Regions from separate parts of the Paenibacillus sp. FSL L8-0644 genome, predicted to be linked through region 1. Evidence: predicted binding sites of a transcription regulator. Region 1 holds the regulator's gene; each other region holds the start of a gene.
What was found. Region 1 encodes Rex, which represses fermentation and respiration genes when NADH is low (regulators of the CRP and FNR family bind a similar motif). Its sites were predicted from a motif close to TTGTGAAATATTTCACAA; they were not measured.
Positions count from the first base shown of each region.

Region 2: a site for Rex is predicted at 1,838-1,855, ahead of lpdD (prenylated flavin chaperone LpdD). Genes of this name have one in related genera too.
Region 3: a site for Rex is predicted at 1,780-1,797, ahead of NSS94_RS01030 (phosphoketolase family protein). Genes of this name have one in related genera too.
Region 4: a site for Rex is predicted at 4,369-4,386, ahead of pflB (formate C-acetyltransferase). Genes of this name have one in related genera too.

Region 1 covers NZ_JBBOYN010000001.1:3,132,099-3,139,924, reverse strand. Annotated here, with positions in the region: gene panB (3-methyl-2-oxobutanoate hydroxymethyltransferase) at 1-330, shown strand, start outside; gene panC (pantoate--beta-alanine ligase) at 327-1,265, shown strand; gene panD (aspartate 1-decarboxylase) at 1,258-1,641, shown strand; gene NSS94_RS14085 (tetratricopeptide repeat protein) at 1,724-2,356, shown strand; gene dinG (ATP-dependent DNA helicase DinG) at 2,514-5,381, shown strand; gene NSS94_RS14075 (redox-sensing transcriptional repressor Rex) at 5,425-6,078, shown strand; gene NSS94_RS14070 (amidohydrolase) at 6,065-7,366, shown strand; gene NSS94_RS14065 (cell wall elongation regulator TseB-like domain-containing protein) at 7,404-7,826, shown strand, end outside.
Region 2 covers NZ_JBBOYN010000001.1:3,924,427-3,932,252, reverse strand. Annotated here, with positions in the region: gene NSS94_RS17850 (S8 family serine peptidase) at 1-1,702, shown strand, start outside; gene lpdD (prenylated flavin chaperone LpdD) at 1,883-2,233, shown strand; gene NSS94_RS17840 (hypothetical protein) at 2,242-2,829, opposite strand; gene NSS94_RS17835 (DUF4190 domain-containing protein) at 3,053-3,424, shown strand; gene NSS94_RS17830 (hypothetical protein) at 3,518-3,757, shown strand; gene NSS94_RS17825 (DUF1540 domain-containing protein) at 3,911-4,063, opposite strand; gene fabV (enoyl-ACP reductase FabV) at 4,360-5,547, opposite strand; gene NSS94_RS17815 (WIAG-tail domain) at 5,737-7,826, shown strand, end outside.
Region 3 covers NZ_JBBOYN010000001.1:231,003-238,828, forward strand. Annotated here, with positions in the region: gene NSS94_RS01020 (glycosyltransferase) at 1-545, opposite strand, end outside; gene NSS94_RS01025 (GntR family transcriptional regulator) at 899-1,621, shown strand; gene NSS94_RS01030 (phosphoketolase family protein) at 1,916-4,300, shown strand; gene NSS94_RS01035 (aldo/keto reductase) at 4,574-5,416, shown strand; gene NSS94_RS01040 (PspA/IM30 family protein) at 5,601-6,221, shown strand; gene NSS94_RS01045 (TFIIB-type zinc ribbon-containing protein) at 6,249-7,283, shown strand; gene NSS94_RS01050 (TPM domain-containing protein) at 7,280-7,826, shown strand, end outside.
Region 4 covers NZ_JBBOYN010000001.1:3,286,759-3,294,584, forward strand. Annotated here, with positions in the region: gene NSS94_RS14890 (copper amine oxidase N-terminal domain-containing protein) at 1-1,044, opposite strand, end outside; gene pflA (pyruvate formate-lyase-activating protein) at 1,264-2,022, opposite strand; gene pflB (formate C-acetyltransferase) at 2,074-4,335, opposite strand; gene adhE (bifunctional acetaldehyde-CoA/alcohol dehydrogenase) at 4,664-7,276, opposite strand; gene NSS94_RS14910 (Crp/Fnr family transcriptional regulator) at 7,535-7,826, shown strand, end outside.

The DNA of each region.
Region 1 (7,826 bases):
ACGGCGATTTCTAAAGAACTTTCCATTCCAACCATTGGAATCGGTGCAGGACGTGGATGTGACGGTCAAGTACTTGTTTATCACGATCTGATTCAGTACGCATCTCCTTATTTCAGCAAACGCTTTGTTAAAACCTATGCCGATGTAGGCGGCTTGATCCGTAGCAGCATTGAGCAGTATGTGAGTGATGTGAAAGGGCGGGCATTCCCGGCCGCAGAGCATGTATTCAGCGCGGATGACCGTGTTGTGGAGTCCCTGGAGTCCTTGTACGGACAGGCAAAAGGACAAGCGCAGAAACAAGCTAAGGAAAAGGTGGAATCTCAGTCATGATCATCGTAAGAGAAGTGGCTCAACTACGCAAGGTTATTGCCGAACGTCGGCAACTTGGAGCCAATGGAGCAAAAACGGTACACGATTCTGCCTCTTTACTGCAACATAAAGTCGGCTTTGTACCAACGATGGGATACCTGCATGAAGGACATGCGAGCTTGATGCACAAGGCGCGTGAAATGGCAGATACGGTGGTGCTTAGCATTTTCGTAAATCCGATCCAATTTGGACCGAATGAAGATCTGGAAAGCTATCCCCGCGATGAAGCTCGTGATTTGGAGGTAGCACGGCGCGAGGGCGTGGATATTGTATTTTTGCCAACTGTAGCAGAAATGTATCCACAACCAACCCAAACCAAAATTCGTGTATCCGCTTTGACAGATCGCTTGTGCGGTGCTTCCCGTCCCGGCCATTTTGATGGTGTGACTACGGTGGTAGCCAAGCTTTTTAACATGATAGGTCCTGATTTGGCCTTTTTTGGGATGAAGGACGCACAGCAGGTTGCTGTGCTCCAGCAGATGGTGACTGATCTCAATATGAACGTGACTATCGTACCTTGTCCCATCGTCAGAGAGGCGGATGGTTTGGCCCTCAGCTCCCGTAACGTGTATTTAAGTGCAGAACAGCGCGAGCAGGCATTGGTGCTGTCCCAGTCACTGCGTAAGGTGCAAGAAGTGAGCGAAGATATTGTAACAAACACAATTACGATTCGTCAGTTACATCAAATGGTGGAGTCCACCATTACTTCCTCTCCTTTAGCAGACATTGATTACATTGAAATTTTAACTTTTCCCGGTCTGGAGCCCCTTCTTCCCGAGCAGCGGCTATGTGATGTTCAGGAAGACATCATCGTAGCGCTAGCTGTGAAATTTGGCAGTACCCGACTGATTGACAATATAAGAATACAGAAGGCGGAGGTGCTTTCCCATGTTTAGAACTATGATGAAATCCAAAATTCACCGCGCTACGGTTACGGAAGCTAACCTGAACTATGTGGGGAGTATCACTATAGATGAAGATCTCATGGAGACATCGGATCTGTTGGAGAATGAAAAGGTTCAAATTGTAAACAATAACAATGGAGCTCGACTGGAAACCTATGTTATCCCCGGACCGCGTGGGAGCGGTGTGATCTGTCTCAACGGTGCGGCAGCTCGTTTGGTGCAGCCTGGTGATACAGTCATTATTATTTCCTATGCTTCCATGTCAAATGAAGAGGCCAAAACATACAAACCAACAGTGGTATTTGTTGATGAACATAATAAACCAGCCCAAACGATGAACAAAGAAGTACATGCGACGATCATGTAATGAATGGGAGTGCGGATGAAACCCGTCTTTTAAGCGAAAAATGTGAGTGTATTAATCCATCTTTCATAAGGGCGGGATGCACATGTTCCAGCATGTATTCGCAGAAATGAACAGCATGTTAGATGATATCGTGAAGCATTACCCATCAGCCCAGGGCTCCCGCAGGCAGGAGCTGCTACAGCACTGGAGTCTGCTGCGGAGAATGAGTGACGGAATTATGGATGAGTGGCTGGCCTTTGAGGAAAAAATGGTGTGCCTGCGTGCGGCCGGCTTTTCCGCGGAGACCGATATGTCTGACACGGAGCTGCCTGAAAAAGAGCTGCCGGCTTTTAGTCGGGGGCAAGGGTATTATCGATTACTTATGTACCCTGAGGCGATCCAACAATTTGAGCAGGTACTACAGCATTTTCCGAACAGTTGGCAGAGTCGCATGTATATGGGAATGGCCTATTTTCAACTAGATGATCCAGCAGAAGCTGTATACCATTTTCAGAAGGTGCTGGACCTGACTGAGCAGGCAGGACTAAAAGCGGTCATCTATAATGCGCTAGGCTGTCTGTTGGCAAAGCAGGCTGACGTAGAGGAGGCGCAAAAATGTTTTGCTCTCGCACATCAGTTCGATCCTGCGTTACCCGAGCCGCTGCACAATATGGAAGCCTGTTTGTCCGGTACCGAAAAGCTTCGATACGACAGCTCCATAATGACCTGGATGTAGTTGTCAGACACCGAGTAAGACGATGCATGCCCACCTCCTGAGGCGGCGTATGCATCGTCTTTTTTGGCTGTCTTAATTTCCAAACACGCGATCTTCTGCTATGCTAATATACGGAGTTATTATTTTTGTAAGTGTCATAAGAAAGGATTAAGCCCGAATGAAATTTGCGGTATTGGATTTTGAAACGACAGGCACCCAGTCCGCGGATGACATCATTCAAGTCGGACTTGCAATTATAGATCATGATAACAGCATTTCCCGTGTTTACGGCTCTTATGTGAACCCTGGCAGATCTATTCCACCTTTTATCACTGGATTGACCGGAATTACAGACGATGACGTGAAGGATGCACCTGCACTTGAAGAAATGATGATGGAGCTTGTGCCTATGCTGGACGATGTTGTACTGGTCGGTCATAATGTGGCGTTTGATTTTAATTTTTTGCAAAACGCTCTGGATCGGTGCGGATACTTGCCATTTAGCGGAAGAATCTTGGATACAATGGATTTTCTGAAAATTATGTTTCCATCACTATCTTCGTATCAGTTGGGTTTTGTGTCTTCTGAGTTCGGGCTGGCACATGATCGCCCTCACCAAGCAGACAGCGACGCATTGGCTACGGCTGAGGTGTTTTTAAAGTGTCTGGGTGAGCTTCAAGCATTACCTCTGATAACGATACAGCGGCTTAGTGATTTGTTTGCAGAGGAAGACAGTGACCTTGGATGGTTTCTTGATGGGGTGCGTGAAGAGAAAGAGCTTGATCCTATTCAGGATTTGGAGGGATATCAGTTTTTTCGTCAGCTTGCGCTAAAAGTGGAAGATTGGACGGAGCTAGCTGCTCCGCGTAGAGAAGATGACCCGAATCCACTGTCAGGTGTTACCTTTGAGGAGTACATGGATGATGTGCGGGACAATTTGCGTTCATCCTTGAGTCAATATGAGGAGCGCGAGGCGCAGATACAGATGATTGAGGGTGTGAATCAGGCACTGAGTGAAGACAAGCATCTGCTGATTGAAGCAGGTACAGGAACAGGGAAGTCTCTGGGTTATTTGCTCCCATCGCTGTATCACAGTGTGAAAAAGGGACAGCGCGTTATGGTGAGTACACATACGATCAACCTGCAGGAGCAATTACGCGAGCGCGACATTCCGATGCTAACCAAGGTGATTCCGTTTCCGTTCCGGGCTGCTATTTTCAAGGGTCGGGGACATTATTTGTGTCTGCGTAAGTTTGAACATAAAATAAACAGAAGAGACTTCGCTACACCGAAGGAAGATTTAATTACAGCGGCTCAGATGATCGTCTGGTTGACGCTAACAGAAACCGGTGATGATGAAGAACTGAATCTGAGCAACCGTGGAGGGGATTTCTGGGAAACGGTGGCGAGTGATTCAGAGTCCTGTCTTGGTCGTTCCTGCCCATGGTTCCGCAAATGTTATTATCATCGTGCACGCCATGAAGCAGGAATAGCGGATGTTGTTATTACGAATCACTCTAAGTTGTTCACAGACGTCAAAGCCAGTCATCAGTTGTTGCCGAGCTATGAACATCTGGTGATAGATGAAGCCCATCACCTGGAGGAAGTAGCTGGTAAACACCTAGGTATGCATATGAAATATTTCACACTCGTGCATACACTGACGCGACTGTTCAAAGACAGCAAGAATGGACAACTGCCTTCACTTCGTCAACAGTTGGCGAAATCGGGGCACGAGAAGTCGGCAGATTGGGCCTCAACTATCGACCAGCTGTATCCGCTCGTGTTAGAGGTGAAGGAAACTTGGGACCTGCTAAGCGACAAGCTGTTTGGCATGTTGCCGGAGCGAAGTGATGCGACACCGGGTGAAACAGGACAGTTTTCTTCCCGTCTCAAACCTTCGGCCAAGCCTGCAAAGTGGGATCAGGCGGGAGCTTTGGAAAATCAGCTATATGTAACGATGAGCGAAATTTTGCGCAAGGGCGACAAGCTGATGCTGGACGTCAAGGAAGAACATGACGATTATGCGGCGGATAGCCTTATTACAGATATCACGGGTCTGCTCAAGGATTTGGCGGGGATTCGAGAAAATTTGCGCTTTTTTATCCGACTCGATGATGAAACAACCGTATACTGGCTCGAGGCGAGCGGGCAATTCCGTAGTAAATCATTGCAATTTTATGCGGTACCCGTCGATGTGAGCCGCCAGTTGAAAGAAATGTTTTTTGACAAAAAAAGAAGCATTATTCTGACTTCTGCTACCTTGTCGGTAGATAAGTCGTTTCAGTACATGATCGATCAGCTCGGCTTACAGGAGGCCGCAGATCAAGAGCGGCTGATGACTTCGCAGCTCCCGTCACCCTTTAATTACAGGGATCAGGTGTTGCTGGTTATTCCACGGGATTTCCCAAGTGTGAAGGGCAGTGTAGGAGATGCGCATTTTGTAGATATGCTCGTTAGCTCTCTAGGAGCGACTGCTCAGGCGACACGTGGGAGAATGCTCGTTCTGTTTACGTCCTATCGGATGCTCCGGCAAGTGTATGAGCCGCTCAAAGAGGCCTTAGCATCCAGCGAAATTACTGTGCTGGGACAAGGTGTGGACAGTGGAAGTCGCAGCAAGCTAACCCGCCGGTTTCAGGAAGCGAAAGCTTCTGTATTGCTGGGGACCAGCAGTTTCTGGGAAGGCGTCGATATTCCGGGGAAGGCTCTGACTTGTCTAGCCATTGTTCGCTTGCCGTTTCAACCGCCGAATCACCCGCTGCTGGAGGCAAAAAGCGAACTGCTCCAGCAGCAGAAGAAGAATCCATTTATGAAGCTGTCTGTACCTCAAGCGGTCATTCGCTTCAAACAGGGATTTGGTCGGTTGGTACGTACAGCGAACGACCACGGGGTCGTTATCGTTTATGATACGCGTGTGATTGAATCCTATTACGGAAAGCACTTTTTGTACTCGTTACCGGGACCAAAAATGGAGCATATGCCATCGGAGCAAATGGTGCCCCGCATCGCCGAATGGCTCCAATCCGCCCCGGAGACAGAGGCATAACGGACGGACATAAGTATGTTCGTTACAATTAGGGGGAGCAAGTATGAAATCAGATAAAATTTCAGAGGCTGTCGTACGGAGGTTACCCGTATATTTACGTTATCTGAATGCACTTCACAAACGGGAGGTGGCTACGGTCTCTTCTCAAGAGTTGGGACAGAGGCTAGATTTGAACCCGGCCCAAATCCGTAAAGATCTTGCTTATTTTGGAGATTTTGGTCGGAAGGGTATTGGTTATGATGTTTCTTATCTCATTGAGAAAATACGCCATATCCTGAAAATCGACCAACAAATTAATGTAGTCTTGGTCGGAGCGGGTAATCTGGGGCAAGCCCTTTCGAATTATAACGCTTATTTAAAAGACAATATGAAGATTGTGGCGGTATTTGATGCGTTTCCGGATAAGGTAGGAACCAAGATCAATACATTGGTCGTGCAACCGATGGATGAACTGGAAGCGACTGTGAAAGAAAAACACATTCGAATCGGGATTATTACCGTACCTGATTTTGAAGCACAGCACGTGGCTGATAGGCTTATTGATAGCGGAATTGGAGCGATCCTGAACTTTGCACCGACTACTCTCAAGGCACCAGCCAACATTCGGATTCATGCCACAGACTTTACAACTGATTTGCTTAGCCTCGCTTATTATTTGGAGGACGGAAAGGAAGAAGCACAATATGACAGTGAATAAATGGATGATTAAAAACGGATCTTTTGCAGTAAATGGACCAGAAGCAGGGGTAGTCCATGGTTTTATGATTGTGGAGGATAGTCGTATTACTTATATTGGCGAAACCTTGCCTGCGGGTGAGGAAGAGACGGAAGCGATCGATGGTAAAGGGCTATTGTTTTTACCTGGTCTGATCAATACTCATGGTCATGCGGCGATGTCTCTACTGCGTGGGCATGGAGATGATTTGGCACTTCAAGTATGGCTTCAGGAAAAAATGTGGCCTATGGAAGCCAAGTTTACATCTACAGACGTGTACTGGGGTACGTCCTTGTCTGTGCTGGAAATGCTGAAAGGTGGAACAACAACCTTCCTCGATATGTACGATCATATGGATGAAGTGGCTCGTGTGGCTGAAGAGTCAGGTATTCGTGCAAGTCTGATGCGTGGAGCAATTGGACTATGTTCGCAGGAAGAACAGCGAATCAAGCTGGCAGAGGCCGTGACTTTTGCACGTAACTGGCACGGTAAAGCAGACGGGCGTATTACTACGATGATGTCTCCGCACGCGCCATATACATGTCCACCTGCGTTTATTGAAAAATTCGTACAAGCTGCGCATGATCTGGACTTGCCACTGCATACGCACATGTCTGAGACGATCGCCGAAGTAGAGCAAAACGTACGCGACTACGGTTTGCGTCCGGTTGCACACTTGGATAAGCTTGGCTTTTTCTCCCGTCCTTCGCTTGTTGCCCATGGCGTTCATTTGAACGACGAAGAAATAGCTTTACTGGCAGAACGTGGTGTAGCGGTTTCCCACAATCCTGGCAGCAACTTGAAGCTGGCAAGTGGTGTGGCAAGAGTGCCTGAATTGCTGCGTGCAGGGGTTACGGTTTCTCTCGGAACGGATGGTCCTGCCAGCAATAATAACCTGGATATGTTCGAGGAAATGCGTCTGGCAGCACTTATTCACAAGGGTGTATCCGGTGACCCTACGGCAGTTCCTGCAAGTGAAGCGCTGCGTCTGGCAACAGAATACGGTGCAAAGTCGATTGGTTTAAAAGAAGTAGGAGCGTTGGCAGCAGGCAACAAGGCTGACTTTATCGCGCTGGATCTGAATCAGGCACATTTCTTGCCGCGTACAGATCTTATTTCCCATGCGGTATACTCTGCAAGCGCCAAGGACGTGGCTCATGTGTGGGTAGACGGTCGTCAGGTTGTGAAAAAGGGCGAATGCCTGACTATGGACGAGGAACGTATCAAACATGAGGCACAAGCCGCCTTTGAAGGGCTTCTGTCGCGCTAATTCAGGTGTCACATCCCCTTAGAGAGGAAGCACGGGTTTGAAAAATAAGAAAAAATGGATAGCGGTCGCCATTTTGGCCGTGATACTGATCCTGGTCAGCATTTTCTGGTATTATTCCTATGTTACTCAAGACCAGGTGGCTGAGAAAAATGCCGCTATCATTAAGGCCAAGCAATCAGGTGGTCTGGTTAGCACGACTCAAACATGGAAGTCTGTGTGGGATCAGGTATATTGGGTGGTTCAGGGGAAAAATGCACAGAATGAAAATATAATGGTATGGGTTCCTTTTCAAAAAGTGGGGGGACAACCTAACGTACCTGCCGCAGATAATAGCGGTGTTCATACCGAGCTGCTGAAGAACGGAGTCGACGAGCAAAAAATGACGTCGCTAATTCAGCAGCAGCTTCCAGGTGTAAAAATTGTAAGCCTCCAGCCGAGTGTGTTCAATGGCGAATATGTG
Region 2 (7,826 bases), 790 kb from region 1:
TGCAGCCGAAAATTATTATAGCGACAGTGTATCCGTTACTGCTCCTCCGAATGGTAGTGTGGCAGCGAATGTCATGTTGAAACCTTTTATCGGGTTCCAAGGAGGCATTGCTTACGATGACGGGACAGGAGAAAATGCTAGAGCCTTTAACGCGGCAGGCAATTCATGGGCAGTCAGAATGACACCTGAGTCGGAAGTGACTCAAGTGACAGGAGCATCGCTTCTGTTCTGGAACTCTGCCTTCCCGAATCCGGGAGGAACGGCATTCCAATATTCTGTCTATGACGCCTCCGGTGTGGCAGGAGCACCTGGACGATTGTTGGCTGGTCCATTCGACGGGACTGCCGTACGGGATGAGACACAATGGACGACGGTGCAGCTCCCAGAGCCGGTGACGGTTCAAGGTGACTTCTACATCGTATATACACAGTCTGCTGTAGGCACACAGTCGCCGGGTCTTGCTACAGATGAAAGCAGTCCCAATGCGCTTCGAAGCTGGCAAGGTGTAAGCGGCACATGGAGCCAATCACCTGAGGAGGAAGGGAACTACATGATCCGGGCTATCGTCAGATATCCGGTGAATGCTCCAACGATTACGACTCCTACGAAGGCTACCTATACGCAGGAAGAGACGATTACCGTAACAGGAACTTCTCCGGCAGAAGGAGCCGATATTCAGCTCTTTAACGGTAAGGAGCTGGCTGGCACAACGAAGGTGAAGGATCGTCAGTTCAGTCTGTCGGTTGATCTTCAACCAGGTGCTAATCCGCTAAGTGTTCAAGCAGCGGTATACGGCAAAATAACGGATCGTTCCGAGCCGGTAGTTGTGACGCTTGACCAGACTAAACCGGGTCTGATCCTGACTTCACCTGATGAAGGGGCGCGTACAAACGCGGGTGTAGTCAGTGTAGTCGGTACTGTGTATGACGAGTTCCTCACCGAATTGACGATTAATGGTGAGCCCGCTGAATTTGGAAGTGACGGCAGCTTTAACAAGCGGTTGCTTATCAACGAAGGTGAAAATCAAATTACGGTGACGGCCAAGGATCTTGCCGAAAACGAAACAACCGTTACGCGCTCGGTGTATGTCGATACAGCTCTGCCGAAGCTTGAAAACATTAGTCCTGCTGAGGATGTGCGTATTACTCCAGGACAGTCGGTACGAGTATCCTTTGACAGTGCATCCGGTTTGGAGGCGTCCTTCCATGTGGAGCTGCCTTTCAACCTGTCCACTTTGGGTCGCAACGATATTCCATTAAATGAAACTTCGTCAGGCCACTATGAAGGTACTTATTTCACTTCATCTTCCCTGAACCTGGAAGGCGGAGTCATCGTGATCCGGGTAAGGGATGCAGCGGGAAATGAAGTGGAGACGGAGGCACCGGGAAGATTGTATGTAACCAATGGTGGAGGACAGAACCCTGATCCGAATCCACCTACATCCAATGAGAAGCCAGTAGCCATTATTCAGGCTAATGAATCCGCTAAGAAGAACAAAAATGTACAATTTAACGCCAAAGCTTCCCGTGATGTAGACGGTGAGATCGTCAGTTACAGCTGGAATTTTGGGGATGGTGATACGGCGGTCGGTTCCAAGGTGAAGCATAAATTCACCACAGCTGGAACGTATACCGTGGAGCTAACGGTGACGGATAATGACGGCGCAAGCGGTAAGACTGTGCATACGATCACGATCCGTTAACACCCAGTAGGAAATGGAATGCTTGTTTTAGAATAACAATGAAGGCCCACAGCAAGCTACGGTTTATAGGCTGCTGTGGGCCATTTTTAAATTGTCGAACTGTTCAAGAAGCGATACAATGAGTAGAACTCTATAAAGTGAATCGTTTCACAATAATATTTTTTAGCAGGAGAGGATCCTATGATTCATTTGCAAAAAGAAAGCGGACGTATCCGTCTTGTACTGGATGCCTATTTTATGGGGGAAGATATCGTTGTACTCATTTCTGGCGGTGATCAGCCCCATTTGGGAACGATTACAGCAGGGGCCAGACTCGAGCCGATTCAAACTGTGCAATTGCAAAATCACAAGGAGTTTTATATTACCGAAGAAATTGCAGTTCGCTTACGAAAAGAGTTTGCGGGCAATTTTGCCATTTGCTGCGGGACACATTTGGACCATGCATCCAAGGACGAAATCCGAGTGCTGACAGATATGGCCATACAACTGGGAAAAGAGCTCATTGGAGAACTCAAGCAGGCACGCTTGTAGAGACTTTTTTAAGTGAACTCCCGAAAGAGCAGATTGCGATAGGGGTACTTACTAAAGGAATACTTAAAAAGCAATGCAAAGCCATCGTCCTCAATTTGTACGGATTTCAGCGCAGAGGATGGAATCAAACTACGGATCATGACATGAACTGCACGCTGGTCTTGTCTGTTGATCGCTTTGGCTAAGGCAGAAGCAAAACATGGATTACGTGCCAATTCGCGATACAGCGGAAAAACGGCTTTTGCGATGGCGCGATGAACTCTCGGCTCAAATGTAAACTGCACAGTCCCCGGTGGAATCGTTGTTCCATTCGTATAATAGAGCATCGGTGGCTGAGCTAAAAAGGAAATAAAGTAGCCGATGCCGTTCGTGCCTAAGCCTTGTTTGGCGGCAAATGGAGCTACTGAGCAGAGAAGGGATTTCATCCGATCCAAATTCGCCTGAACGACAGCTCGTGACCATTGGACGGCAAAAGCACGTCGGGTTGCAATAGCTTTGTAAAATGGCAGCATAGCAGTGGATATTATCCTAAGTGTGTTTGCATTTAAACGTTTGTGAGGCGAGCGCTTTCTGTGGGATGTTGCACGATATAGCATAGCTCCGACCTCCTTGGCAGGATGCTCTCATGGAGCACAATTGATCTGTAACAGGTAAAATACTGTATGCCCAGTTACCTCAAAAAGTGCTAATATCGCTATGTTTCTTCTTTTTAACGTTCTAATTTAAAAATTCGAAATAAGTACTGTCCTGATTTGTAAGATTGTGGTACCCTAGAACTTATATAATTGCTATTTTTCGTATTGGAGTTGAATTTAACAGATGAGTGATTTGTACAAGGAGCCTCGATCTTCCGATCCTTTTCAGGAGACGAACGATTATAACGCCCCATTTAACCCGCCCCCAGTAGTTCCACCTACCAATAGTAAAGCTGTTGCCTCGATGGTGCTCGGGATTTTATCTGTTGTCATTCCCTATCTTGGGTTGATTATCGGAATTGTGGGTATTATTTTGTCCAGTCTTTCCCTGAAGGAAATTAACCGTCATGGCGAGCAAGGCAGAGGTATGGCCATTGCTGGACTGGTATGTAGTATTATCGGTACACTGATTTATACACTGATCATCATTTTTATAGTTATTGTTTTTATTGTAGCGGCCTCCAGTGGCGATCCGGATATTTTTTCAGACATTTAATGAATTGAAGATTGTTTGAGTCAGACAAACCATTCACGATTTGACTATTGGATGCTATGATAAAAGGAGTCCAATGAAGGAGAGTGAAGCCGTATGGCACGTACTCAAACACAAAAAGCGCTAAGCAAGGCAAAACGCGCTGGAATCTATTGCGCGGCACAGAGCCGCAAAACAAATGACCATTATGGCGAGATTTCACAGCACATACGAATGAAGCCGACCAAGCAGGAACAATTACAAAAGGTCAAGCATAAGAAGCGAATCGTTCAGAGCGACGCTTCTTTTTTTGTCTTTAGAGAGAACAGCAGTGTCCTTTTCGGCGTGGATTTATAAAGTAGCAGAGAAATGATTGTATACAAGCGAAAAGCGCTTTTCTGTACCGAAAAAGGACTTGATAATAATTATCATTCTTGTTAGAATATCATAAGAAAGAAGGAACCCGGGCATGGGCTCCTTCATTATAAAGCTAGGCTTGAAATCAAAGATTTACTTGGCTTCGAAGGTTTTGCAGTCTGTTTCTTCAGACTTGTGAGTGTCTTCTGGTCTGTTGCTTACGATGTAAATGGAGCTAGCGCTGCATTTATTCTCTTGGGCCCAGTACGTACAAGAGTTGACTTCACACAGAACGTCTTTTGCCATGTTGTGCACCTCCTTATATGGGTGTGATGGGCTGAGCAAATAGTATCACGGTCAGTCAAGGTAGGACTTGTCCAACTGTGTTTACCCTCTTGTTAGGAAGAGGGATTTTGCTATGCCTACCTGTACAATATCAAATGAAATTTAAAATTGCAATGATAGCATCATTTGCAGTTCAAAGCGGACATAAGTGTCCCTTTTAATTAAAAACAAAAGCTGTCCTCCATGCAGAACGAAATGTTTCTCTGCTGGAGAACAGCTTTTTTTGTTTTTCTAACATAGGGACAGCACTAAAAGACTTAGCGCACGTTAGGAATATTTATGATGGGATCAATATCAGCATCATAGTCCACACCTTCGAACTCAAAGCCGAACAGTTGGAAAAATTCGCGACGATATCCTTCAAGATCTGACAATTCGTAGATATTGTTGGTCGTCAGCGCCTCCCATATCTTCTCAACCTCTGCCTGCACGTCTTCGCGCAGTTCCCAATCATCAATGCGAATACGTCCTTCTTCATCTACAGGAGTTTCTGGTGCGTACAGACGCTCAGCAAACAGGCGGTAGCTCTGTTCTACGCACCCTTCATGCAGCCCTTTTTCCTTCATTACCTTATATAAAGCAGAAATATACAGAGGAACGACAGGGATAGCGGAGCTTGATTGGGTAACGAGTCCTTTGGTGACTGCGACGAAGGCGCGTCCGCCTGTAACTTTCAGCTGATCGTTCAGCTGACGTGCTGTCTCCTCCAGATGATCCTTTGCACTTCCGATACTGCCCTCTCTGTAGATGGCTTGTGTAATATCTGAACCGATGTACGAAAAAGAGAAGGTCGTTGCAGTATCGGCGAGCACGCCGCCAGCACGCAAGGCGTCAATCCACAATTTCCAGTCCTCACCGCCCATAACTTCTACAGTTCCTTGTACCTCTTCTTCTGTTGCGGGTTCGAGCGTCACGCTGCTGACTTCCCCGGTGTGGAAGTTAACGGTCTTGTTTGTGTAAGGCTTACCAATAGGTTTAAGCACGGAATTAAACGTTTCGCCTGTGCGGGGATTTGTACGGCGACCTGAAGCGACACTATAAACCACTAGATCGACTTGTCCCAGTTCTTCGCGAATGGCTTCCACCGTTTTGGCTTTGACCTCATCCGAGAAGGCATCTCCTGTCACGCTTAAGGATTTAAGCCCAGCTTCCTGAGCGGCTTTTTCAAATGCAGCAGAATTGTACCAGCCTGCCGATGCTGTGCGTGTAGCCGTAGCATTGCTAGGACGATACACGCCAATTGTATTGGCACGCGCACCGAAGGCGGCAGTAATGCGAGAAGCCAATCCATATCCGGCAGATGCCCCGATTACAAGTACATTACGGGGGCCTTGGATAGCAGGACGGGCCTGTACATAGTCAATTTGCTCCTGAACATGTTGGGCACAGCCCACCGGATGAGCAGTGGTGCAGATAAAGCCACGTGTTCTTGGTTTGATAATCATGTTATTGTAATTCCTCTCTTCTTGTAGCGATCTTCACCCTTACTATTTTAACTTTTAACTATTTTTTTTCAAACGTGGATTTTAGTAAGTATCCTTTTTACCCAAAAGTGAATCTCTGTACAGGGTGGCAAGTGCCTAAGGGTCTGCATATGATGCTGTAACGATAAACATGAGAAGGGAGAGAGCTGCTTGAAGAACAAGAGCCGAAAAACCAACAGAAACAAAAAGCCGCTCTATCGTGTAATTGACCCGGATATGAATGAGTTAAGTATGATACAACGCTCAAAACCACTGCCTGCGGAGAGGGAGACAGAAGCAAGACTTCATCAAGTTGCTTCTCCGCCTCCCCCAACTACAGAGGAGTCGGAGCTAAAGACAGTTGTCGAGCCTGAAGTCGAGGCTCTGCACGAGAAAGAAATTGAGGTTGCAGATGTTGAGGAGACTCCAGCTTTGATGGAAGAACCCCCACTGCCAGAGCTAGAGCCAGAGCCAGAGATAGAGCTAGAGCCGGAACCAGAACCAGAACCTGATCCAATTGATGTGGAAGAAATTTTGAACAATAAGAAGGCTCCGCATGTAAACAATGCTTTCATCTATACAGACGATTTGAGTGATTTCGCTGTGACAGGTGAAAAGATCGCTCCCGCTTCCATAGATTCCAGCAAGCTGAAACAAGAGAGTATCCAAACGGAATTTCTAGCAGATTATGCTGTTCATACAATTAAAATAGCTGACGGTGCTGTGACTGCTTCGAAGATTGCTCCCGACTCCATTACGGTCGAGCATCTGTCAGACGCATCAGTGGCAGGCAGTAAATTGCAGGATCGCTCTATTAGTGGTGAAAAACTTCGTGATGGCAGCATCACTCCAGAAAAGCTGGCGGATAAAATTATCAGCGGCGATCATATTGCCAATGGCTCGATTGAAAGCCGTCATTTCAAGCAATGGATCGTGTCTTCAGATATGCTTCAAGATCAGTCGGTCACCTCCGATAAAATTCGCAGCGGTACGATTCAATCGAACAATTTGGCGAATGAAGCTGTTGATAGCTCCAAGCTGGGCGATCAGTCTGTGACCACCTCCAAATTGCGGGATGGGGCTGTGGATGGAACTAAAATCCAGGCAGGCAGCATTGAGAGCGCGCACCTGACCGAGCATGCCGTTCATGCAAGGCATTTGGCCCCCGGTTCGATTAATCGCAAGCAGCTATCCGACGGAATTGTGGGCAGGGAACAATTGGAGGAAGGTGTTGTCAGCGGGCGTCATCTGGAGTCTGAGGCAGTCACCAGTACGCACATTCAGGCAGGAGCGATTGAAAGAAAGCATCTCAGTCCTGGCTCCATCGGGGAAGAGCAGCTTGGAACGGGCCAAGTAACAGCCCGGCATATCGCGGATCGGAGTATTCAATCCAATAAACTGGCAGATCAGTCTGTAGGCTCATTGCAGATTGTTGATCAATCCGTCACTTCATCCAAAATATCGGATCAGAGCATTCTCCCACACAAAATTGCCGATGAGGCAGTACTTACCAGACATATTGCAACAGCAGCCATACAAGGACCTCAGATTTCTCCAGAGGCAGTTTCTTCCGTGCATCTTCAATCCGAAATTATTCGGAAAGATCATATTGCACCAGAGGCGGTTACGGAGCAACATTTGCATTCCGGGGCTGTGACAAGCGAGAAAATAGGGAAGGGTGCAGTTCTGGATTACCATGTGGCGAATCAGGCTATCAAGGAAAATCACATCGCTTCGAGCGCTATTAAGTCTGACAAAATCGCTGACGAGGCGGTTATAGAAACTAAAATTGGCACAGGGGCGGTAACCGGAAATAAAGTTGCGTCTCAAGCCATTACCCACGTACACATTGCAACGGGAGTAATCCGTGAAAACCACCTTGCCGACAACAGTGTGGGCGGAAAGGCGTTACAGGCTCAATCGGTGGATTCAACCCATTTGGCCCAGAGCTCTGTACAGAGCAAGCATCTTGGGGAAGACAGTGTCGGAACCGCGGCGTTGCAAGAACAGTCCGTTACCGCAGACATACTAGGCGAAGGCGCTGTTCATACCGCGCATTTGGCCAGTGGTGCGGTATACTCCCACCATTTACAGGATCATGCCGTTACTTCGTTGAAACTATCGCCGGAAAGTGTGGCTACGGATAAAATTAATGATTTGGCGATTACTGCGCCTAAGCTAGCTGAGGGCAGTGTCACTTCCTCCAAGCTGTCTGCTCGTTCGGTGCAGCCATGGCATATTACGGATAAAGCAGTACTGAG
Region 3 (7,826 bases), 2.9 Mb from region 1:
ACTTTAGACAGTGCACCCGTTTGGTGAAGGATATCTTCTGGGGTTATGATCGGAGTAATTTCGTTTGCTGCTTCATAGTCAGCATTCCATAAGTTGGACTGCGTAAGTATGTTGCGACATTGTTCTTTTTCTTCAGGGGAAAAGTCAGGGTAATAATGGGTAAAAGCATCGTCCCACGAGTGAGGAATGCCTGAAAGCACGGACTTGGGATATTTACGGTGATAACGGCTCACGATCCTAATAAATTCCGGTAATACTACAAAGTCAGCGTCGCAGAAGATGATGTATAGCCCTTTTGCACGGCGCAGTCCCAAATTTCGAACGGCAGATCGACCGCGTTGTTCCGGGTGTGACACATAGATAAGAGGATAGGATGCTTTGAAGCCTTCGACCATTTCTTTCGTTCCGTCTGTAGAACCGTCATCAGCTACAATGACTTCAAATAGTTGCTTTGGATAGGTTTGTGTCTCAAATGAAGCGAGTGTAAGCAACAATTGCTGGACTCGATTATAGGTTGGAATGATGACGCTGTAGCGGATTGCCAATGTGATCCCCCCCCACCTTTCTTATTAGAAAACGTTTGAACAAGATAAATAATAACAATGTATTCAAGGATTTTAGCCTGGTCTAGTCAAACATCCCTCAAGGTTCGAAACAGGCTTGGTCTTATTGCAGAAGTTAAGGTGGGGTGGGCTGTATTTTCTGCTGTTTTGCAGGTGCGATCAGTGGTGTTATGTATGTGTAATCATGGTATTATGCATAGAGATGTAAAGTAAAAGCGAGGGCGCTTCCCATCCGTTGAAAGCCCCCCTTAGCATACAGAAACAAACAAGAGATGAAATGGGCAAGTTATGGTAAACTATATGGAGTTATAGAAGACCTGAAAGAGGAGTACTATATGACACAATTTGTCTATAAGCAAATTATTGACGATCTCAAGATGAAAATCTTTGCTGGAAAGTTTGCAGATATGAGATTGCCAGATGAACGTAGTCTTAGTGAGACTTACCAGGTTAGTCGTAGTTCAATTAAACGTGCTCTGACTAAAATGGAGAATGTCGGAATTATTTTTAAAAAACAAGGTTCCGGGACATTTATTAATCCATTATACATAAGAAATGAATCTATCTTTAACTACGAAGGCTCTAATCTAGGAGTCACTGATAATTTTCAAATGCATGGTAAAAAGCCAAAAATCAAAGTACTGAGTTTTGAGGTCATTCCGCCAACAGAAGAATTACAGCGCGATTTGTTCTTGGAGACTCATGATTTTGTATACAAAATTGTCCGCTTACGTTTGTTTGATGATGATCCTTTTATGATTGAAACGGGCTATATCCCCATTAAAATTGTCCAAAATTTAAATCAGACCATTATCGAGGGGTCCATTTTTAATTATTTGGAAGACTCACGGAACTTGGCCGTCACCAAATCTTTTTTATCTATTTTTGCAGAACCGTCCCAAGAGAATGATCAAAAGCTGCTAAATTTAAATGAAAATGAGCCTGTAGGTATTATGGAAGGTGTGTTCTTTTTAGATAACGGTACGCCATTTGAGTTTTCTCATATGCGATTTCATTACAAATATTTAAAATTTAATACCTTTGTATCGGTTCACTAATGATAAGACTGGAGAATTCTCCGGTCTTTTTTTTATAATTTTGAGAAAAGGATTGGAGCCTGCGATTGCAACGTTTATTACAAATTTTATTGGTTTATACTTCTATATATTTTAATGTAAGAGCTTTTTTACTGTCTTTTTAATTTATATTTCATAGTATGTTCAAAATTTCACAAAATTGGACCGTATCACTTGTGAAAAAGGTTGAATTTAATCGGCGCGGCGTTATGATGTACATGTAGATGAAATTTCCGGAAATAAATTACAAACAATACTACTTAGGGAGTGGACACCATGTCATTATCACCCGTGTTAGCAGATTATTCATCTAAAACATATTTAGAAAAACTTGATGCATATTGGCGTGCAACGAACTACATTTCGGTAGGTCAGCTTTATTTAAAAGATAATCCTTTGTTGAGAGAGCCTTTAAAAGATTCAGATGTGAAGGTTAAGCCTATTGGACACTGGGGCACAATTCCAGGACAAAACTTTATTTATGCACATCTAAATCGTGTTATTAATAAATATGATTTGAACATGCTTTACATTGAGGGCCCTGGTCACGGCGGTCAGGTTATGGTTTCAAATTCATATCTGGATGGAAGTTACACCGAAATCTATCCGCAAATTACGCAAGATATCCCAGGTATGAAGAAATTGTTCAAACAATTCTCTTTCCCTGGCGGTATTGCTTCACATGCTGCTCCTGAAACACCTGGATCTATCCATGAAGGTGGAGAATTAGGCTACTCCCTTTCTCATGGTGTAGGTGCCATTCTGGATAATCCTGATCTGATTTCGGCTGTTGTTATTGGTGATGGCGAAGCTGAAACGGGTCCACTAGCCGCTTCGTGGTTCTCTAACAGATTTATCAACCCGATCACGGATGGTGCAGTGCTGCCAATCTTGCACTTGAATGGCTTTAAGATTAGTAACCCAACGATTATGTCTCGTCAATCGAAAGAAGAATTGACCTCATACTTTAAAGGTTTGGGCTGGGAGCCATTCTTTGTTGAAGGTGAAAATCCGGATCACATGCATCCAGAAATGGCGAAAGTATTGGATACGGCCATCGAGAAAATTGAAGCTATTCAAAAGAATGCGCGTGAAAATAATGATCTTACTCGTCCAGCGTGGCCGATGATTGTATTCCGTTCACCTAAAGGCTGGACGGGTCCAAAGGAATGGGACAACGTGCCGAATACAAATTCATTCCGTGCCCATCAGGTTCCAATTCCGGTTGATCAAAAAAATATGCAGCACGCACCTGCTTTGTTAGAATGGTTGAATAGCTACAGACCAGAGGAATTGTTCGACGAAAACGGTCGTTTAAACTCTGAGCTTGCTGAAATTCTGCCTACAGGCGATAAACGTATGGGAATGAACCCTGTTGCGAATGCGGGTAACCTCATTAAAGACTTGAAGTTACCGGATTTCCGTAACTATGCGCTGGATAATTCCGTACCTGGTAAAGTGATTGCGCAAGATATGTCGGTTTTAGGGAAATACGTTAAAGATGTGGTTGTCTTAAATGAAGAAAATCGTAATTTCAGAATCTTCGGACCGGATGAAACAATGTCTAATCGCTTGGCTCCTGTTTTTGAAGTAACCAAACGCCAATGGATGGACCAAATTATTGAACCTAATGATGAATTTTTGTCGTCCTATGGCCGCGTAATTGACTCCCAATTATCCGAACACCAGGCTGAAGGATTGCTGGAAGGTTATGTGTTAACTGGTCGTCATGGTTTCTTTGCAAGTTACGAAGCTTTCCTGCGTGTGGTTGACTCAATGATCACCCAACACTTTAAGTGGCTGCGTAAAGCAACGGATCAAGGATGGCGTGCAGATATCCCATCATTGAATGTCGTAGCAACTTCAACGGTGTTCCAACAGGATCATAATGGGTATACACACCAAGATCCAGGTTTGTTGGGTCATTTGGCTGATAAAAAACCGGAATTTATTCGGGAGTATCTGCCAGCGGATGCCAATTCCTTGTTGGCTGTTTTCGACACCATTTTAAACGACCGTCAAAAGATCAATTTGATTGTTTCGTCCAAACACCCACGTCCACAATGGTTTACTGCTGATGAAGCGAAGGAATTGGTGGATAAAGGGTTGAAGATCATTGACTGGGCAAGTACAGATCAAGGTGGAGAACCTGATCTTGTCATTGCTTCTGCTGGTACAGAGCCAACGATTGAAAGTTTAGCTGCGATTTCCATTTTGCATGAAAAACTGCCTGAATTGAAGATTCGGTACATCAACGTGGTAGATTTGCTGAAACTGAGAAGTCAAAAACTAGACCCGCGTGGATTATCTGACGCCGAGTTTGATCACTTTTTCACAAAGGATAAACCAGTAGTTTTCGCTTTCCATGGTTACGAAGGTCTGATCAAAGATCTGTTCTTTGATCGTCACAATCATAACTTGCATGTACATGGTTACCGTGAGAACGGCGATATTACGACACCATTTGATATGCGTGTATTGAATCAAATGGATCGTTTTGACTTAGTGAAGGAAGCTGTTCTCAACTTACCTGACGCTGGGAAGTACACCAACATTGTGGATGAAATGGATGCTACGGTTAAGAAACATCATCAATTCATTCGCGAAGAGGGCATTGACTTGCCAGAGGTAGAGAACTGGGTATGGAAAGGCTTGAAATAAAAATTAAGACGCTTCAACTTTGTGTTGGACAACCAAGCAATTCAGCATGAAGTGGAATATATGATTTGGTAGCGGTATACGAGTGCCTGACTCCTTGAATTCAAGTATGATTTCAACGGGGATCAGGCACTTTTTGATGTAGCATACAGAGAATTTAATAGGAAAGTCACGAACTGGTGGGTAATAAGTATAGGAGGAACCGAGTCATTTGCTGTATTTTTCTGAGCATTAAAGGTGTTGCGGTATAAGAGAATAGTAAAGGAGGCTGTTAATATGAACCAACAAATTCCGGAGAAGGTATTGAATGATGGGACTAAAGTGCCCGTCATTGGATTTGGGACTGCTGGATTGAAGGGTGCAGACGGAGTGAGGGCAATTACCAGCGCGATTGATGCAGGTTACCGTCTGATCGACACAGCGTTCAACTATGAAAATGAGGGTGCTGTCGGGAAAGCGGTCCAGCAGAGCTCTGTGCCCAGAGAAGAATTGTTGATTTGCTCCAAACTACCAGGTCGCCGACATGCTTACCAAGAAGCCATTGTAACGATCGAAGAGTCATTATATAGAGGAGGTCTGGACTATTATGATCTGTACCTAATCCATTGGCCGAATCCCCAAATTGATCGATATGTTGAAGCCTGGCAGGCGTTAATTGAGGCGAAGAAAAGGGGCTATATCCGTTCCATTGGGGTGTGCAATTTCTTGCCCGAGCATAATGAACGTTTAATTCGGGAAACAGGTGTCACGCCGAGCTTAAATCAAGTTGAATTGCACCCATTATTTAATCAGGAACATCAGCGTGCAAAAGATGCTGAACAGGGCATCGTGACGGAATCGTGGAGCCCCTTGGGTCGTGGTCACAGTATGCTGGAGAATGAAGAGATTGGGAAAATTGCTGCTGCTCATGGTAAAACGAATACACAAGCGATTTTACGTTGGCATATCCAACTTGGAGCAATCCCGATCCCGAAGGCCTCTTCTTTGAAACACCAAACGGAGAATTTGGATATTTTTGATTTTGAGTTGTCTCCAGAGGAAATGAACATGATTTCGGCATTTAGCAGTGAGGATGGACGGATCTGGGGGCAGGACCCCAAGTCCTATGAAGAACTATAATCAGGAACAATAAAATAAAGGGGTTCAAAAATCTGTCGCGGGTTTTTGGACCCTTTGCTTTTATCATAAAACGAACACACATCCGAAAGTGATCAGTGGGTCAGTATATAGAGCTATAATGAACATTTTTTACCGGATTTGATGTATGATATGGTGGGATGTAGTCCTTTCGAAGGAGGTCATCATGGGAATTTTGTCGAGGTTTAGGGATATTATGAAAGTGAATGTTAACGCCTTAATGGATAAGGTGGGAGATCCAGAGAAAACCATTGATGATTATATGCGGAATTTGAACAGTGATCTAGGCAAGGTGAAAGCGGAGACGGTATCGGTATTGGCTGATGAGAGAAGGGCCAAAAGAGCACTGGATGAATGCAAAGCCGAGATCGAAAAGCTCCAGCATTATGCCAGTAAGTCTGTGGAAGCTGGTAATGAAGAGGAAGCTCGAAAGTTTCTGGAGAGAAAAGGTTTGCAGGCGGAGAAATTGGAACAATTACAAACCCCCTATGATGTAGCTTCGACAAACGCCGTAAATATGAAGAAAATGCAGGAGAAGTTGGTGTCCGATATGGGGCAACTAGAAGCGCGGCACGCTGAACTTAAAGGGAAGATGGCGGTTGCCAAAGCACAGCAAACCTTGAATTCTATAGGTAGCAAGAATTCTGCTTTTGAGGTTATGGAAGAGCAGGTGAACAGAGCGTATGATGAGGCGATGGCTATAGCTGAGCTTCGGGCAGGAACGAAGGACGACCTGGATGCTTTATTTGCACAATACAAGAAGAGTACGAATACAGAAGATGAATAACAAGTATCTACATGAAGAGGTGAGCAGATGCCGGTTATCGAATACAAATGCCCCAACTGCGGCAGCGGTATGGTCTTTGACAGTGAGACAGGGAGGTTATCCTGTCATAGTTGCGGAAGAGAGGACAATATCGAATCTATTCCTGATCCTCTGATAAATCGTATTTTTTCAGAAGATGAGGCTCATGAGTATCATTGTAATAACTGCGGAGCGGTGATTATGACCGAAGTGGAGACGAGTGCAACGGTGTGCAGCTTTTGTGGTTCTGCCGTGGTTCTCGGGGATCGACTGACTGGGAAGCTGGCTCCAGCGCAGGTTATTCCTTTTTCAATCAGTAAGGAAGAAGCCATAGCTGCTTTCAAAAAATGGTGCAAGAATGGCCGTCTGACGCCGAATCGGTTCATGATAGCAGACCGAATCAAGGGAATAACCGGGATGTATGTGCCTTTCTGGTTATATGAATTACATAATAAAATTGAGGTTCAAGGTGAAGGTACCCAAGTGCGAACCTATACGAGTGGAGACTACGAATATACGGAAACGAAGCATTTTGATGTATATCGGAAAATCCGTTTGAATTATGTAAAGGTTCCGATTGATGCTGCGGAGAAAATGAACGACGAGTTGATGGATAAATTGGAGCCATTTCCATACGATCAGCTAAAACCCTTTAAAACGCCATATCTAGCAGGTTATATTGCGGAGAAGTACAGTTATAACGAAGAAGAGCTTTTCCCGCGAGTTAAAGAAAAAGTGAAGGAATATATTGATGCTTATATTCATTCTACGGTGTCAGAGTATACGGCCGTGAGTTATACGGAAAAGCAAGTTGATACTACATTAAAACAAGCGGATTATGTCCTGCTCCCGGTGTGGGTCATACACTATGACTATAATCAATTGGAGCATACGTTTGCTATGAACGGACAGACGGGCAAGGTAGTCGGTAAGCCTCCGATTAGCAAGTTCAAGGTGACGGCTTGGTTTGCAGGCATTTTCGGCATGACTCTCTTTTCATTAAGGTTAATCACTTGGTTGATGATGGGAGGAGAATTCTATTGAAAAGACATAGAGCCATTGTAGCCGTTTTGTTGTTCTTTGCTGTTTTTCTGGCGCTTCCTATGGAAATGAAGGGCGAACCAGCAACGACAGAAATGAAGCCATTGATTTATGACGAAGCGGGTTTGCTCAATCAGGAAGAGTATGATGTGTTGAACACGATGGCTAATCAATACGGGGCTGAAAGAGAAACGGACATTATTATTTATACAACCCCCAATCCCGACAATATGGATGTTATGAAAATGACGCAGGACTTTTATGATGACCATGGCCCAGGGTATGACAGAGCTCATGGGAACGCGGTTATTTTAACGATGGATATGAGAAATAGAGAGGTATACTTAGCTGGATTTTATAAGGCAGAACGGTATCTGGATGATGACAGGCTTACTAAAATACGCCATGAGATTAGCCCGGATCTGACGAACGGCAACTATGGGCTGGCATTTCAAAAGTATATTCTAGGCGCGCACAAATATTTGGCGATCCGTCCAGGGGTGAACCCAGACAGTATATTTTTTAAAGGCTGGCTTCATTTGGCGA
Region 4 (7,826 bases), 150 kb from region 1:
ATCCGTACTCAGGTCCGTAATGGTGATCTTTTCACCCATCTTGTACTCTTTTTTATCTGTAGTAAACAGAGCGACTGGCGGTTGGTTCGGCGGTCTTACTGTAATTGTAACTGAGTAAGGATCACTCCAGTTTCCAGCAGAGTCAAGAACAGAATAGGTAACTACATATGTACCCGGCTCCTGAAATACGTCCTGCTTACCTTCCCAACGTTGGTTCACAATCGGTAGACCTGTAGGAGAAGATTCCTTCGTCAAATACGTAACTTGGGTTTCGCCCGCATAGATATCTTTTTGCTGAACCGTGAAGGAAGCTTTAGGCTTCTGATTCAAATCCATGATAACTTGTTTAGTCGTATTATTCACAGTATAAGGAATATTTAAGGCCTGTGTAATCGAGGTCAACGGCACCATAAATACGTTCTTTTGCTGAAAAGCCGGTCCCTTCATTTGTCTGGCTTCACCGTTAACCGTATAAACCTTGCTGTCTGTTTTGAAGCGCATGACATTTGTTCCTTGTGTGATTACGGTTTCTTTGGTGGCAGTGTCATAACTAAACTGCAATCCGACACGGCTGACAAGTGAACGGATAGCTACATAGGAAACTCCGTCCTTAACAGTCATCGGCTGAGTTGCCGTATACACCTGTCCGTTTTGTTCCATTTTCGCGCTGTTTAAATACAAAATCAGTTGATTAGCACCCATGTTTGTTGGAGCTCCACCAGGATTGGTGATCGTTCCGTCTCCACCGTATACATCATTGGATACGTTCGATCCGTTGGTTGTATCCGTAGGTAGGCCAGTCAATGGATCATTGGTTACGCCTGTGTTATCTGGTGTTACCGTGTTGTTTTGTGTGCCTGTTCCCTCTTGAGCTCCGATACTATTCTGAACGCTGGAATCAGCAACATTGGTCTGAGCCTGCTGTGCGCTAACCGAATCGGTGGATTGAACGGTTGTTGATGCTGCTTCTGCTCCTACAGGGGCTACTGCGGCCACCTGAGCTACCGCCAAAGCGGTGAGCATGGTCCATTTCTTGAAATTCATTGTCTGTCTCCTTCTATCACCAAATTATTATCATTCCCGTAAAAAGTCATACTATTAGACGCGTCAGTTGTTAAAAAGTTTCTGGAAATTTTGCTTATCATGAAAAAAAGGGAACTTTCTCCTGTGACTGCAAAAAATTCAACAACAAAAAACCGCCACCCATCTGACCTGATGTGGCGGCGGCTTCATTACTAAGAAATAGCTTTTGCACCATTTACATTATGATGGACGACAGACAGCATTCTTTCCTGCAGTCTCCAGACGACCCTCTTCAATGAGTCGGTAAGCACGTTGAACTTCTTCGTCTGTAGGAGATGGAACTCCCTCCAACGGATACTCCTTACCGAGCATTTCCCACTTGTAAACACCCATTTGATGGTAAGGTAAAATTTCGAATTTCTCGACTCCGTTCAACGTTCCGATAAACCGTCCCAAATTCAATAAATCTTGCTCGTCATCATGAATACCCGGTACAAATACGTGTCTAATCCACATTTTACGCCCTTGCTCAGACAACCAGCGAGCTGTGCTTAGCATACGGTCGTTGGACTTGCCTGTAAGCTTAATATGCTTGTCGTTGTCAATATGCTTAATATCAAGTAACACCAAGTCTGTTACGTCCAGCAGATCATGGATACGGCCCGCATCATTAAAGCCATTACTGTCCAGTGTCGTGTGCAAATTCCAGCGACGTTTCACTTCTTTGAACAGCTCTGCTACAAAATGAGCTTGCAATGTCGGTTCTCCACCGGATACGGTCAATCCGCCTCCCGAAGAACGGTAATAGGCTAAATACGGTTCAATTTCAGCCAATACTTCCTCTAGGGTCATTGGATTGCCTTCATTCAAGGCCCAAGTGTCCGGATTATGGCAATACTGACATTTCAACAAGCATCCTTGCATAAAGAGCACGAAGCGGATGCCGGGACCATCGACGGTCCCGAAGGTTTCCAATGAGTGTATGTGTCCTTTCAACATGTTGCATCATCCTTCCCGCATCCGCTATGCGTGCGTCATTGTAATACTTATTTACATTGTACCGTGGAAAGTACGGTTAATAACATCCAATTGTTGTTCACGAGTCAGCTTGATAAAGTTAACGGCATAACCGGAAACACGGATCGTCAGCTGTGGATAGTTTTCTGGGTGTTCCATTGCATCCAACAGTTGTTCGCGAGCAAACACATTGACATTCAGATGATGTGCGTGGCTTCCAAAATAACCATCCATCATCGAAACGAGGTTTGTTTTGCGTGTTTCTTCTTCTTTACCCAGTGCTTTAGGCACGATAGAGAAGGTGTTCGAGATACCATCCAGACTGTGTTCATAAGGCAATTTGGCTACGGAACTCAGAGATGCCAAAGCACCTTTTTTATCACGGCCGTGCATTGGGTTTGCCCCTGGTGCAAACGGTTCGCCTGCTTTACGTCCATCCGGTGTTGTACCTGTTTTCTTACCATACACCACGTTAGAAGTAATAGTCAGTACAGATTGAGTAGGAAGCGCATTACGATAAGCTTTATGCTTGCGAATCATGCTCATGAAGCTCTCTACCAGTTCCACAGCGATGTTATCTACACGGTCATCGTTGTTACCGTAGCAAGGGTATTCGCCTTCAATTTCAAAGTCCACAGCAATCCCTTTTTCGTTACGGATTGGTTTAACTTTTGCAAATTTAATGGCACTCAAGGAGTCGGTAGCAACTGACAGACCCGCAATACCACAAGCCATGGTGCGGAGAATATCACGATCATGCAACGCCATTTCAATGCGTTCGTAGCTATATTTATCATGCATGTAGTGAATAACATTCAAAGTGTTCATATACAGTTTTGCCAACCATTCCATCATAGGTTTGAAGCGACTCAACACTTCTTCATAATCCAGAACTTCACCTGTAATGGCTGGGAATTCAGGCCCTACTTGGACGCCAGATTTTTCATCTTTACCACCGTTAATTGCATACAGCAGAGCTTTAGCCAAGTTAGCACGAGCACCAAAGAATTGCATTTGTTTACCGATTTTCATTGCCGATACACAACAAGCAATACCATAGTCGTCTCCATAAATCGGACGCATCAGATCGTCATTCTCGTACTGAATGGAGCTAGTTTCAATAGAAACTTTCGCACAATATTTTTTGAAGCCTTCAGGCAATTTTTCCGACCACAGTACAGTCAGGTTCGGTTCCGGTGCAGGTCCCAGATTGTAGAGGGTGTGCAGGAAACGGAAGCTGTTTTTAGTTACCCGAGTTTCTCCAGTTACGGACATACCACCAATGGACTCAGTAACCCAAGTTGGATCTCCACTGAACAGTTCATTATAGTCAGGTGTGCGCAAGAACTTAACAATACGCAATTTCATAACAAAATGATCGACCAGTTCTTGAGCTTGTTCTTCTGTCATTGTACCCTCTTCCATATCACGTTGAGAGTAAATATCAAGGAAGGAAGATACACGTCCTAAGGACATTGCTGCACCATTTTGTTCTTTGATTGCTGCAAGATATCCAAAATATACCCATTGGAAAGCTTCTTTCGCATTGTTAGCAGGTTTTGAAATATCAAAACCGTGCTCAGCAGCCATTTGTTTCAGTTCATTCAAAGCACGAATTTGCTCGGAAATTTCCTCACGCAGACGAATTACGTCTTCTTCCATGGAATCAACTTCAAGGCTTTTCAGTTGCAGCTTTTTATCTTGGATCAAGAAGTCTGCACCGTATAAAGCTACACGACGATAGTCACCGATAATACGACCACGGCCGTATGCATCTGGCAGACCAGTAATGATACCAGCTTTACGAGCTGCTCTCATTTCATCTGTATAAGCGTCAAATACACCTTGGTTGTGAGTTTTACGAATATGAGTGAAGATATCAATGATACTTTCTGGCACTTCAAAACCATAGGCTTTGCAAGCGTCGATCATCATTCGAATTCCGCCAAACGGCTGTAAAGAACGTTTGAATGGAGCATCTGTTTGTACACCGACAATTTGCTCTTTATCCCGGTCTAGATAACCCGGTTTATGTGAAATAATAGTGGATGGCGTATTCACGTCTACATCAAGCACGCCGCCGTTTGCCAACTCTTTTTTGGTAAGATCGGATACAATATCCCACAATGCAGTTGTGTTGGCCGTAGGACCAACCAAAAATTCTTCATTGCCAACATAAGGTAAGATATTGGTTTCAATAAAATCGTTGACGTTGACTTCTTTAGTCCATTTGCCTTTTTTAAAACCTCTCCAGCCAGATTGTTGCTCTTGTAATTCTCTCTCAATCACCGACATGTAAATCCCTCCAAATTGTTTGGTCTTCCGGACTTGTGATTTTTTTCACGATAAAGCTATTTCTTGAGCCCGGCCTGTTCACCGATGCCTTACGCTCAGTGTCGGGACCTTTCTTACACCCTTATTGTAGAATAATGATAGAGTGTAGTATGTGACAAAAATCACAATATGAGTGATTTTTGTCACTTTATTTTCCCTAGCTTCGCGCCTATATCCTTAGCCTTGCCTTTCACCTCCCTTCCCAAACCAACAGGCCCTCTATATAGAGAGCCTGCATCGGTATTGAACGAGAAAATGCTTTTTCACAAGCCTCTTCTTACCTATTATATTATTGGTCAAAACGTCCGTAGAAGGCATTGCGATAGACATCAGCCAACTCAGTAACCAGTGGCAACTTAGGATTCGCAGTTGTACATTGATCTTCAAATGCGCGGTCAGCCAGATAATCTACACGTGATTCGAAATCTTTCGCATCGAAACCGATTTGTTGGAACGATTCCTCGATACCGAGTGTTTTGTTCATTTTACGGATCGCTTCGATCAAGCTGTTAACCCCTTCTTCGGTGGTGCGTGCAGGCAGTCCCAGTATGCGCGCGATTTCTGCATAACGCTCATCCGCAACAAAGTGCGAATATTTAGGGAACGAAGCAAATTTTGTCGGTTTTTTCGCATTATAACGAATAACGTGCGGCATCAAAATGGCATTCGTGCGGCCATGCGCTGTATGGTATTGTCCACCCCATTTATGTGCAAGACTGTGGTTAATGCCCAAGAATGCATTAGCAAACGCCATACCAGCAAGTGTGGAAGCATTATGCATTTTTTCACGAGCCAGCTTATCACCGGTCAGAGCCGATTGTTCTAGGTATTGGAATACCAATTGAATGGCTTTAATTGCCAGACCATCTGTGTAGTCATTAGCCATTACGGACACGTAAGCCTCGATAGCATGTGTCAGAACGTCCATACCTGTGTCCGCTACAGCTGTTTTAGGCAGCGAATATACAAACACTGGGTCAATAATTGCCACATCAGGAGTCAACTCATAGTCAGCCAGTGGGTACTTCGTGTCGCCCAGGTTTTTGTCCGTAATTACTGCGAACGATGTAACTTCGGAACCTGTACCCGATGTTGTAGGGATAGCTACAAATTGTGCTTTTTGGCCCAGACGTGGGTACTTGTAAATCCGTTTACGGATATCCATGAATTTTTGTTTTAAGTTATTGAAATCAGTATCTGGATATTCATAGAACATCCACATGCCTTTAGCGGCATCCATTGGCGAACCGCCGCCCAGTGCGATGATGCAATCCGGTTGGAAACGTCTCATCATTTCAGTACCACGTTCTACCGTAACTGTCGATGGATCTGGCTCTACTTCAGAGAACACTTCGATAGCTACTGGTGTTTGGCGCTGATGCAGATAATGAATAACACGATCTACATATCCCAGTTGTACCATCATAGGGTCTGTGATAATAGCTACACGTGTGATATCAGGCATTTTAGCAAGATACTGTGTCGAATTTTTTTCAAAATAGATTTTGGAAGGTACTTTGAACCATTGCATATTCACCGTCCGTTTCGCCACCCTTTTCACATTAATCAGATTGACTGCCGATACGTTCGACGAAGTCGAGTTACGACCGTACGAACCGCAACCAAGTGTCAACGAAGGAAGATTGGTGTTGTAAATGTCGCCAATCGCACCATGTGTGGAAGGTGCATTTACAATGATACGTCCTGTTTGCAAACGGTTTGCAAACCGAGCGATAACATCCTCATCGTTCGAATGAATAGCGGACGAGTGACCCATGCCCCCGAATTCCACGACTTCAGCAGCGCGTTGAATACCTTGTTCCGCATTTTTTACTTTATAGCAAGCTAATACAGGACTCAATTTTTCCGCAGACAATGGGAATTTTGTTCCTACCCCTTCAATCTCAGCGACCAAAATTTTAGTTCCTGCTGGTACTGTAATACCACTCATTTCAGCAATTTTCACAGCAGACTGCCCGACAATAGCTGGGTTCACTGCACATTTCTCGACATTCATAGCTCCTTGAGTGAGCTTAGCTGCTTCTTCTTTATTTACAAAATAGCAACCGTTAGCGATCATCAATTTTTTCACTTGTTCGAAGATTGGCTCTTCGATAATAACCGCTTGCTCCGAAGCACAAATCATACCGTTATCAAAAGATTTCGAGAGGATAAGATCGTTCACGGCCTGTTTGATATCTGCTGTTTTTTCAATAAAGCAAGGCACGTTACCAGGACCTACACCAAGTGCTGGTTTACCGCAGCTATAAGCTGCCTTAACCATGCCTGATCCACCAGTTGCCAAAATTAGCGCCACATCAGGGTGGTTCATCAATACATTGGTCTTATCCATCGAAGGTGCTTCAATCCATTGAATACAATCGGCCGGAGCACCATGTTTAACAGCTGCTTCGAGCAAGACGCGGGCTGCTTCCGCACTACACGATTGAGCAGATGGATGGAAACCGAAAATGATTGGGTTACGTGTTTTAATGGCAATCAGCGCTTTGAACATCGTAGTCGAAGTCGGGTTTGTCACTGGAGTGATCCCCATGATAATACCGACTGGCTCTGCTATCTTTTGAAAACTGTCAAAATCATTGTCTTCAATGACACCGACGGTTTTTTCATTTTTGATGCTATGATAGATATATTCTGTTGCAAACATGTTTTTGGTGATTTTGTCCTCGTACACACCGCGTCCTGTTTCTTCAACAGCCAACTTCGCCAGGTACATGTGTTTATCCATCCCTGCGAGTGCCATAGCTTGTACGATTTCGTCAATCTGTTCCTGATTCATACTCATGAAAGCTTGCTGTGCCCGGTTCCCCCGGTCAATCAGCGTTTGAATATACTGCTCTGCGCTTTGCTCTTTTTGAATAACCTCGTTTTTAACAGCCATTTCCCTCATCCTCCTGTTATCTCGTGTACTATCTCTTGTTCACGCACTGATCGTAACACAGCTTTTCAAGATATATTGTGATTTTTTTCACAATCTATTTAAAATTTTATTTTATGAAGTGAATTAAATCACAAAGTTTGGAATTCTGCCACTTTTACCCCCTCTTCTTGCCCCAAAAACTCATTGCACAAGTATATAATGAATTTGAATTGATCAAGTTGCAGATAAAAAACATAGGATACAAAGGGGAAATGGACGATGAGAAACCCTACAAATGTAATGGAAGCCCGCGGCAACACCTGTTGCTTCTCGGAGGCCAGCTTCAACCGATTGCAAGTAATGATGAAAGATCGAGTTATGCCAGAAAGCTCGCATCTGTTCTGGGAAGGAGATACAGCGGATAAGCTGTTTTATATTAAGCGCGGACGCGTGAAAGTAACCAAAACAACGGATGAGGGCAAGGAACTTATTCTATATATGTATCAAAGCGGCGATCTTGTTGGTCAAGCCGATCCATTTTTCGGTACTAAGCATTCCTTTTCTGCTGAGG